2 regions of the Brevibacillus sp. 1238 genome follow, and region 2 is predicted to be linked to the other one. Evidence: riboswitches for the same ligand, from Rfam matches in the RefSeq annotation. Region 2 holds a riboswitch; the other holds the start of a gene.

Region 1 (3,410 bases), on a different contig from region 2:
TCGAGCATTTCGCGCTTGTCCTGATCAGTTTGGGGCAGGTAGCGGTATTTCACGAACGTTGTCCTCCTCAAATAGGATGTATTGTGGGCTTATGCTTGGTTATTTCGCACGTTTATAAAAAGGAGCGGCAACAACAACAGCTTTCAGTCGTTTTCCGCGAATTTCCACTTCAACCTCTGTGCCAATCGCCGTGTGCTCGCTTTTGACCAGGGCCAGACCAACGTTTTTCTTCAAGGTCGGGGATTGTGTCCCTGTGGTCACTTCTCCTACCAGCTCTTCTCCGACATAGACCGGATAGTGCGTGCGCGGAATGCCGCGATCGATCATCTCGATCCCTACCAGCTTGCGAGGCGCGCCGTTTTCTTTTTGCGCTTTCAACACCTCTTGGCCGATGAACGGCACTGCTTTATCTACCTTCACCGCGAAACCGATACCCGCTTCGATCGGTGTAATGTCCTTGCTCAGTTCCTGACCGTACAGTGGCAGCTTGGCTTCAAAGCGCAGCGTGTCACGCGCACCCAGTCCGCAAGCAACCAGACCGTCTTCTTTGCCTGCTTCAAGCAGGGCGTCCCACAGCTCTGCCGCACGATCCGCAGCCAGGTAAATCTCGAAGCCATCTTCGCCCGTGTAGCCTGTACGGGATACCAATGCCGGAATACCGCTAACCTCTACATCGCGCTCAAAACGGAAAAAGCCGATTTGGGACAGATCCGTTTGAGTCAGCTTTTGCAAAATCGATTCAGCCAAAGGCCCCTGGATCGCAATCTGCGCCGTTTGCGGCGAGATATTTTCGATCGTGACGCCCGGAATCAGGTGCTCCTGCAGCCATGCATAGTCTTTGTCAATATTGCCAGCGTTGATGACAAGCAGGTAATGGTCGTCTGCGTATTTGTAAACGAGCAAATCGTCGACCGTACCGCCGTCCGGGTAGCAAAGCACGCTGTATTGAGCTTGTCCCACTGCCAGCTTGGAAACGTCGTTGGTTGTCACGCGCTGCAAGTATTCGAGCGCGCTCTCGCCTTTTACGTCCACCTCTCCCATGTGGGATACATCAAACAAACCTGCTTTCGTGCGAACAGCTTCATGCTCCTGACCAATGCTGGAAAACTGTACAGGCAGCTCCCAACCGCCGAAGTCGATTGTTTTGGCGCCGTATTTTGCATAGGAATCAAACAGTGGCGTTCTTTTCAGATTGGACATGTGTGGCACCTCCTAAAGGCAGATAGTCGGCATTTTTCCCCATGAAAAAACAGAGGCGAAAAAACGGGTACACCAAAAGAAAGGTGCCCATTTCTCCTCCTCTGTCCTTGGTACCTGAGAGTTACCTTGCCAATCAAGCTCGGCGGGGATCACCGGGCTTGCAAGTTTCCCCTTTGGTGGCTCGACATGCGAGCTCTCTCCAGAGTTGCGTCCAGTAGAGGTTCTTTTGCCTGAGAGATTCACCGTTACCGGCTTGCTCCTTCGGCGCTGCAGTGGTTCACGCAGTCTCTCCCTGCTACTATCATTCGCGTTGGTTAGATGGTCATACATAAGTTTTTGCTATGATTTCCATACTAATGAACGAACTTCCTCTATATCCTACCATGAGAGTCGACAGTTGAAAATATGCAAATTAACAGTCAGATCAAGAAATACTTAACAAAGTGATGAACATTACCCATAATGTTAAGTTTTTTATTAAAACGCATGAAAGTTATGGCAGAGCTGTGTAAAGGAGTAACGTATATGCCGAATGTTCCTGTTTCATTTGACACGAGCTGGATATCGCCGCTGACCGAGCGGCTGCACGAAGATGGTCCATGGGACAAGTGGGAGCTGTTCAAGCTGGCGCTGGAAGCAGAAGAAGCGATGGCGGTTCGCGAGTTCGATTCTTTGCAATGCCTGAACTACTTGCCGCTGCTCTCGCCTTTTCCCCATCAGCTCCAGACGGCGGAACGCGTGCTGAATGACATGCGCGGCCGCGCGATTCTCGCGGATGAAGTCGGATTGGGCAAGACCATCGAGGCAGGGTTGATCATGAAAGAATACATGGTCAGAGGCTTGGCGAAAAAAATTCTCGTCCTCGTTCCCGCCTCTCTCGTCATTCAGTGGACAAAAGAACTGCAACAAAAATTCGGCATTCCTGCCGTCGCGCAAAAAAAAGAGTACATGTGGCGTCAGCACGAAGTCGTCGTCGCCTCCATCGACACGGCCAAACGCGATCCGCATCGCCGCCATGTGCTCGATATCGACTACGACATGCTCATTATCGACGAAGCGCACAAGCTCAAAAACAAGCGAACCCGAAACTATCAATTCGTGAAGGAAATTCGCAAAAAATACTGTTTGCTGCTCACCGCCACCCCTATCCAGAACGAGATGGACGAGCTGTACAACCTGATCAATTTGCTCAAACCGGGGCATCTGGGCCACTCGACGTCGTTTTCCACCAATTACGTCGAGGGAAAGCGCCAATCGAAAAACAGCGAAAAATTGCGTGAAGAAATCGAAAAGGTCATGATTCGCAACAAGCGAAGCGACGGCGGCATCCAGTTCACCAGCCGCCGCGTGCAGTCGATTCCCATCGAGCTGACGCAGGAGGAGATGAAGCTGTACGAGGGCGTCACGCGCTTTGTCCACGATCAGTACAAGACGGGAACCGGGCTGTTCAATTCGCTCGCTCTCATCACGCTCCAGCGCGAGGTTTGCTCCAGCAAGGAAGCCTCCTTCATGACGCTGTACAACATGCATCAACGCACCAGCGAGGAGTCTTTGCTGCGGGCGCAAATACTGGAACTGGTGGAGATGATCAAGCGGATCGAGACGCATTCCAAGGCCGCCAAAACGGTCGAGCTGATTCAGCAGATCAACGACAAAGTGATCGTTTTCACCGAATATCGGGCCACGCAAAATTACTTGCAAAAATATTTGCATGACCACGGAATTACCTCTGTGCCGTTTCGCGGCGGCTTCAAGCGCAGCAAAAAAGACTGGATGACCGATCTGTTTCAAAACCGCGCACAAGTGCTGATCGCGACAGAAGCAGGCGGCGAAGGGATCAACCTGCAATTTTGCAATCAGGTGATCAACTACGACATGCCTTGGAACCCGATGCGTGTCGAACAGCGAATCGGCCGCGTTCACCGTCTCGGGCAAAAGCGGGATGTGCACATTTACAATCTGTCCACGGTCGGGACGATTGAAGAACATATTCTCAAACTGCTGTACGAAAAAATCGATCTGTTTGAAATGGTCATCGGCGAACTCGATGATATCGTCGAACGCCTCAACCTGAGTTCCTCGCTGGAAGAAAACTTGACGCAAATTATTATGGACTCCGCATCCACGCGCGAAATGGCTTTGAAGCTGGACAACATGGGGCACGCGATTCGCGCAAGCCGCCAGCCGCACGTCGCCCCTGCTCTCTCGGA
Region 2 (3,410 bases):
CGATATCGCGTGCTGTGCGGGCCTGGATCATGACGGTATTGGGATGATCGTAGTACGGGCAGTCGCCCCGCTTTTCGAATACGACCTGCAGCCCTTTCGCCGCTGCCAGCTCCAGCGCTACGCGTATCCGGCTGTCATCCGTGTCCATCCCGAGCAAGCCGCCGACCACTGCCTTGTCTGTCCCGTGCCCTTTGTACGTTTCCGAAAAAGAGTCGTAAAACACAATCGTCGCTGACTCGATTTCGCCGCCGAGAAAATCGCGGACGAATTTTCCGATCGTGACGACTCCCGCTGTATGCGAGCTGGAAGGGCCAACCATGATCGGCCCGATAATATCAAAGCAGCTGTTGTATACCATCGTCGCTCCTCCTGCTTACCTCACTGCGAGCTGTTGATACAGCGGATACGATTCGCACAGCCCGCGAATTTCGCTTTTCACCCTGGCGGTCGTCGCTTCGCTGCCCTTGTCTTTGAGCACAGCGGCAATCGCCCGGCCAATCGTCTCCATATCCGCTTCCTTCATGCCGCGGGTCGTAATCGCAGCCGTGCCGATTCGCACGCCGCTCGTCACAAACGGACTTGCCGTATCGTACGGAATCGTGTTTTTGTTCACCGTAATGCCTGCCGCCTCCAGCAGATGCTCCGCTTCTTTGCCTGTCAAATCCCACGGCCGCACATCGAGCAAGACCAGATGGTTATCCGTTCCCCCGGACACGAGCGTCGCCCCTTCGCTTTTCAGCGTTTCCGCCAATGCCGCGGCGTTTTTCACCACTTGCTGCGCGTAGGTGACGAAGCTCGGCTGCAACGCTTCTTTGAAGGACACTGCCTTGGCGGCGATCACATGCATGAGCGGCCCGCCCTGGATGCCCGGGAAAATGGCCTTGTTGATCCCTTTGAAAATTTCTTCGTCGTTCGTCAGGATGATGCCGCCGCGCGGGCCGCGCAATGTTTTGTGCGTCGTACTCGTCGTGACATCTGCGTGCGGAACAGGCGAAGGATGCAAGCCTGCGGCGACCAGTCCGGCGATGTGCGCCATGTCCACCATCAGCTTGGCTCCGACTTTGTCCGCGATTTCCTTGAAGCGGGCGAAATCGATCTGGCGCGGATAAGCGCTCGCTCCGGCAATCAGCAGCTTCGGCCGCTCGCGCAATGCTACAGCCTCGACTTCTTCATAGTCGATCCGGTGCGTATCTTCGCGCACGCCGTAAGCGACGACATTGAACCATTTACCCGACAGGCTGACAGGGCTGCCGTGCGTCAAATGCCCGCCGTGGGACAAATTCATTCCCATGATCGTATCGCCAGGCGAAAGCAGGGAGAAAAAGACGGCCGTATTCGCCTGCGCCCCGGAGTGCGGCTGCACGTTCGCGTACGTTGCGCCAAACAAGCTGCTCACCCGTTCGATCGCCAAACGCTCGACGACATCGACATGCTCGCAGCCCCCGTAGTACCGTTTTCCCGGGTAGCCCTCCGCGTATTTGTTGGTCAGTACGGACCCCATCGCCTGCATCACTTCTTCGCTGACGAAGTTCTCGGAAGCAATCAGCTCCAATGTTTGATGCTGCCGCTGCCGCTCGTCTTCCATCGCCGCCAAAATTTCTTGATCGCGCTCCTGCAAACTCACGATATCTCCCCCGTTTCAACTTTTGCTCGCTACCTTTCCCAAGCGTACGAACGCGAAAAAAGGACAATGGAAAGATAGACTCCTTTTTCGGAAAAAATCTACCTTTCCTCTGTCCTTTTTACCTGAGAGTTTGGCTTCGGTTCGCGAAGCTTTCCCCTTGGGTGGCTTGTCCAGCGCTCTCCAGAGGTGCGTCCAATCGTGGTACTCTTTACCTGAGAGATTAATCCCAAGGGTTTTTGGGACTTGCTCCTTCGGTGCCAGCCAGTGCGGCCAGTCTCTCCCACGATCATCATCCGCCGATATGCAGTTATTTGTTCAGTTGATGAATGCCGTGCCCGAGCGCTCCTTCTGCCGCTTCCATGATGATTTCTCCCAGGCTCGGATGGGCGTGGATCGTCTCGGCAATATCTGTCAGCGTATGCCCTTTTTCAATCGCCAGGGCAACCTCGCCGATCAGATTGGACGCTTCCGGCCCGATAATCTGCGCTCCCAGCAGCAGCCCCGTCTCCTTGTCGCCCACGAGCTTCACGAAGCCTTCCCCGACGTTCAGAGACAGTGCCCGCCCATTCGCGGCATAAGGGAACTTGCCAACTGCCACCTCGTGTCCGCGCTCTTTGGCTTCCGACTCGGTCAGTCCCACACTGGCAATCTCCGGATCGGAGAACACGACAGCGGGAATCTTTTTGTCGGTGAGCTTGCTGTCTTTGCCAGCGATGGCTTCCGCCGCGATTTTGCCTTCGTACGACGCTTTGTGGGCAAGAGCCGGGCCTTCCACCAGATCGCCGATCGCATACAGGTGCGGAATGCTCGTTTGGCACTGTTGGTCGATCTGGATGAAGCCGCGCTCTGTCAGCTTGACAGCGAGCTTTTCCAATCCCAGCCCCTCGATGTTCGGCCGTCTGCCAACCGTAACAAGCACATAGTCAGCGGTCGCCTGACGCTCTTCGCCTTTTTCCGCATAGGTGACGCTGACCTGTTCGGCTGTTTGTTCCGCCCCTTTGGCCAGCGCTTCGGTGTGCACTTCCACGCCGAGCTTTTTCAGCTTCCTCGCCACCAGACGCGACAGTTCTTTTTCAAAGCCGGGCAAGATCGAGTCCGAGCCTTCCAAAATCGTCACCTTCGTGCCCAGCTTGGCAAATGTCTGCCCCAGCTCGATCCCGATATACCCGCCGCCAATGACCAGCAAGCTTTTCGGCAATTCTTCAAGCGCCAGCAGTTCTGTCGAGGAAAGAATGCGGCCCGCGAATGGAAAGGCTTTCAATTCGATCGGACGCGAGCCTGTCGCGAGAATCGCTTGCCGGAATTGCACCTGTATGCAGTCGTCGCCATTTTTCACCTCAACCAGCTGCTCGCCGACAAGCTGCGCTTCCCCGCTGATTCTTTTGATCTTGTTGCCTTTGAGCAGCGAGCTTACGCCTCCGGTCAATTTGTCGACCACGCTGCGCTTCCATGCCTGGACCTTGGCGAAATCGACGCTCACTTCTGCTGCCTGCAAGCCGATGCTCGCGGATTGCGTCATCGCTTCGTATTGATGCGCCGCCGAGATCAGCGCCTTGGAAGGAATGCAGCCGCGGTTCAAACATACGCCGCCGACCGTATCTTTTTCCACAATCGCGACCTGCTTGCCGAGCTGAGCCGCCCGGATCGCGGCTACGTAGCCCCCCGGCCCCGCTCCGATCACGAGGACATCCACCTGCTCTACTGTTCCGTTCGTTGTCATTTGTTCTCTCCACCTGTTTTTCTTTTTCTGTGTAAGGCGTCTCCCGCGGTTTTACCCCGCAGGAAG

The links. Region 2 has a riboswitch for glycine ahead of glyA (serine hydroxymethyltransferase). Riboswitches for the same ligand answer to the same signal wherever they lie in the genome.
Region 1: another riboswitch for glycine. It lies ahead of gcvT (glycine cleavage system aminomethyltransferase GcvT); the one in region 2 lies ahead of glyA (serine hydroxymethyltransferase).

Annotation. Positions count from the first base shown of each region.
Region 1 is NZ_JARXWC010000002.1:224,770-228,179, reverse strand. Features, by position in the region: gene gcvPA (aminomethyl-transferring glycine dehydrogenase subunit GcvPA) at 1-53, opposite strand, end outside; gene gcvT (glycine cleavage system aminomethyltransferase GcvT) at 100-1,200, opposite strand; glycine riboswitch at 1,292-1,408, opposite strand; glycine riboswitch at 1,409-1,505, opposite strand; gene M2298_RS04885 (DEAD/DEAH box helicase) at 1,726-3,410, shown strand, end outside.
Region 2 is NZ_JARXWC010000001.1:358,293-361,702, reverse strand. Features, by position in the region: gene M2298_RS01630 (serine dehydratase beta chain) at 1-358, opposite strand, end outside; gene glyA (serine hydroxymethyltransferase) at 374-1,627, opposite strand; glycine riboswitch at 1,731-1,811, opposite strand; glycine riboswitch at 1,814-1,917, opposite strand; gene lpdA (dihydrolipoyl dehydrogenase) at 1,932-3,344, opposite strand.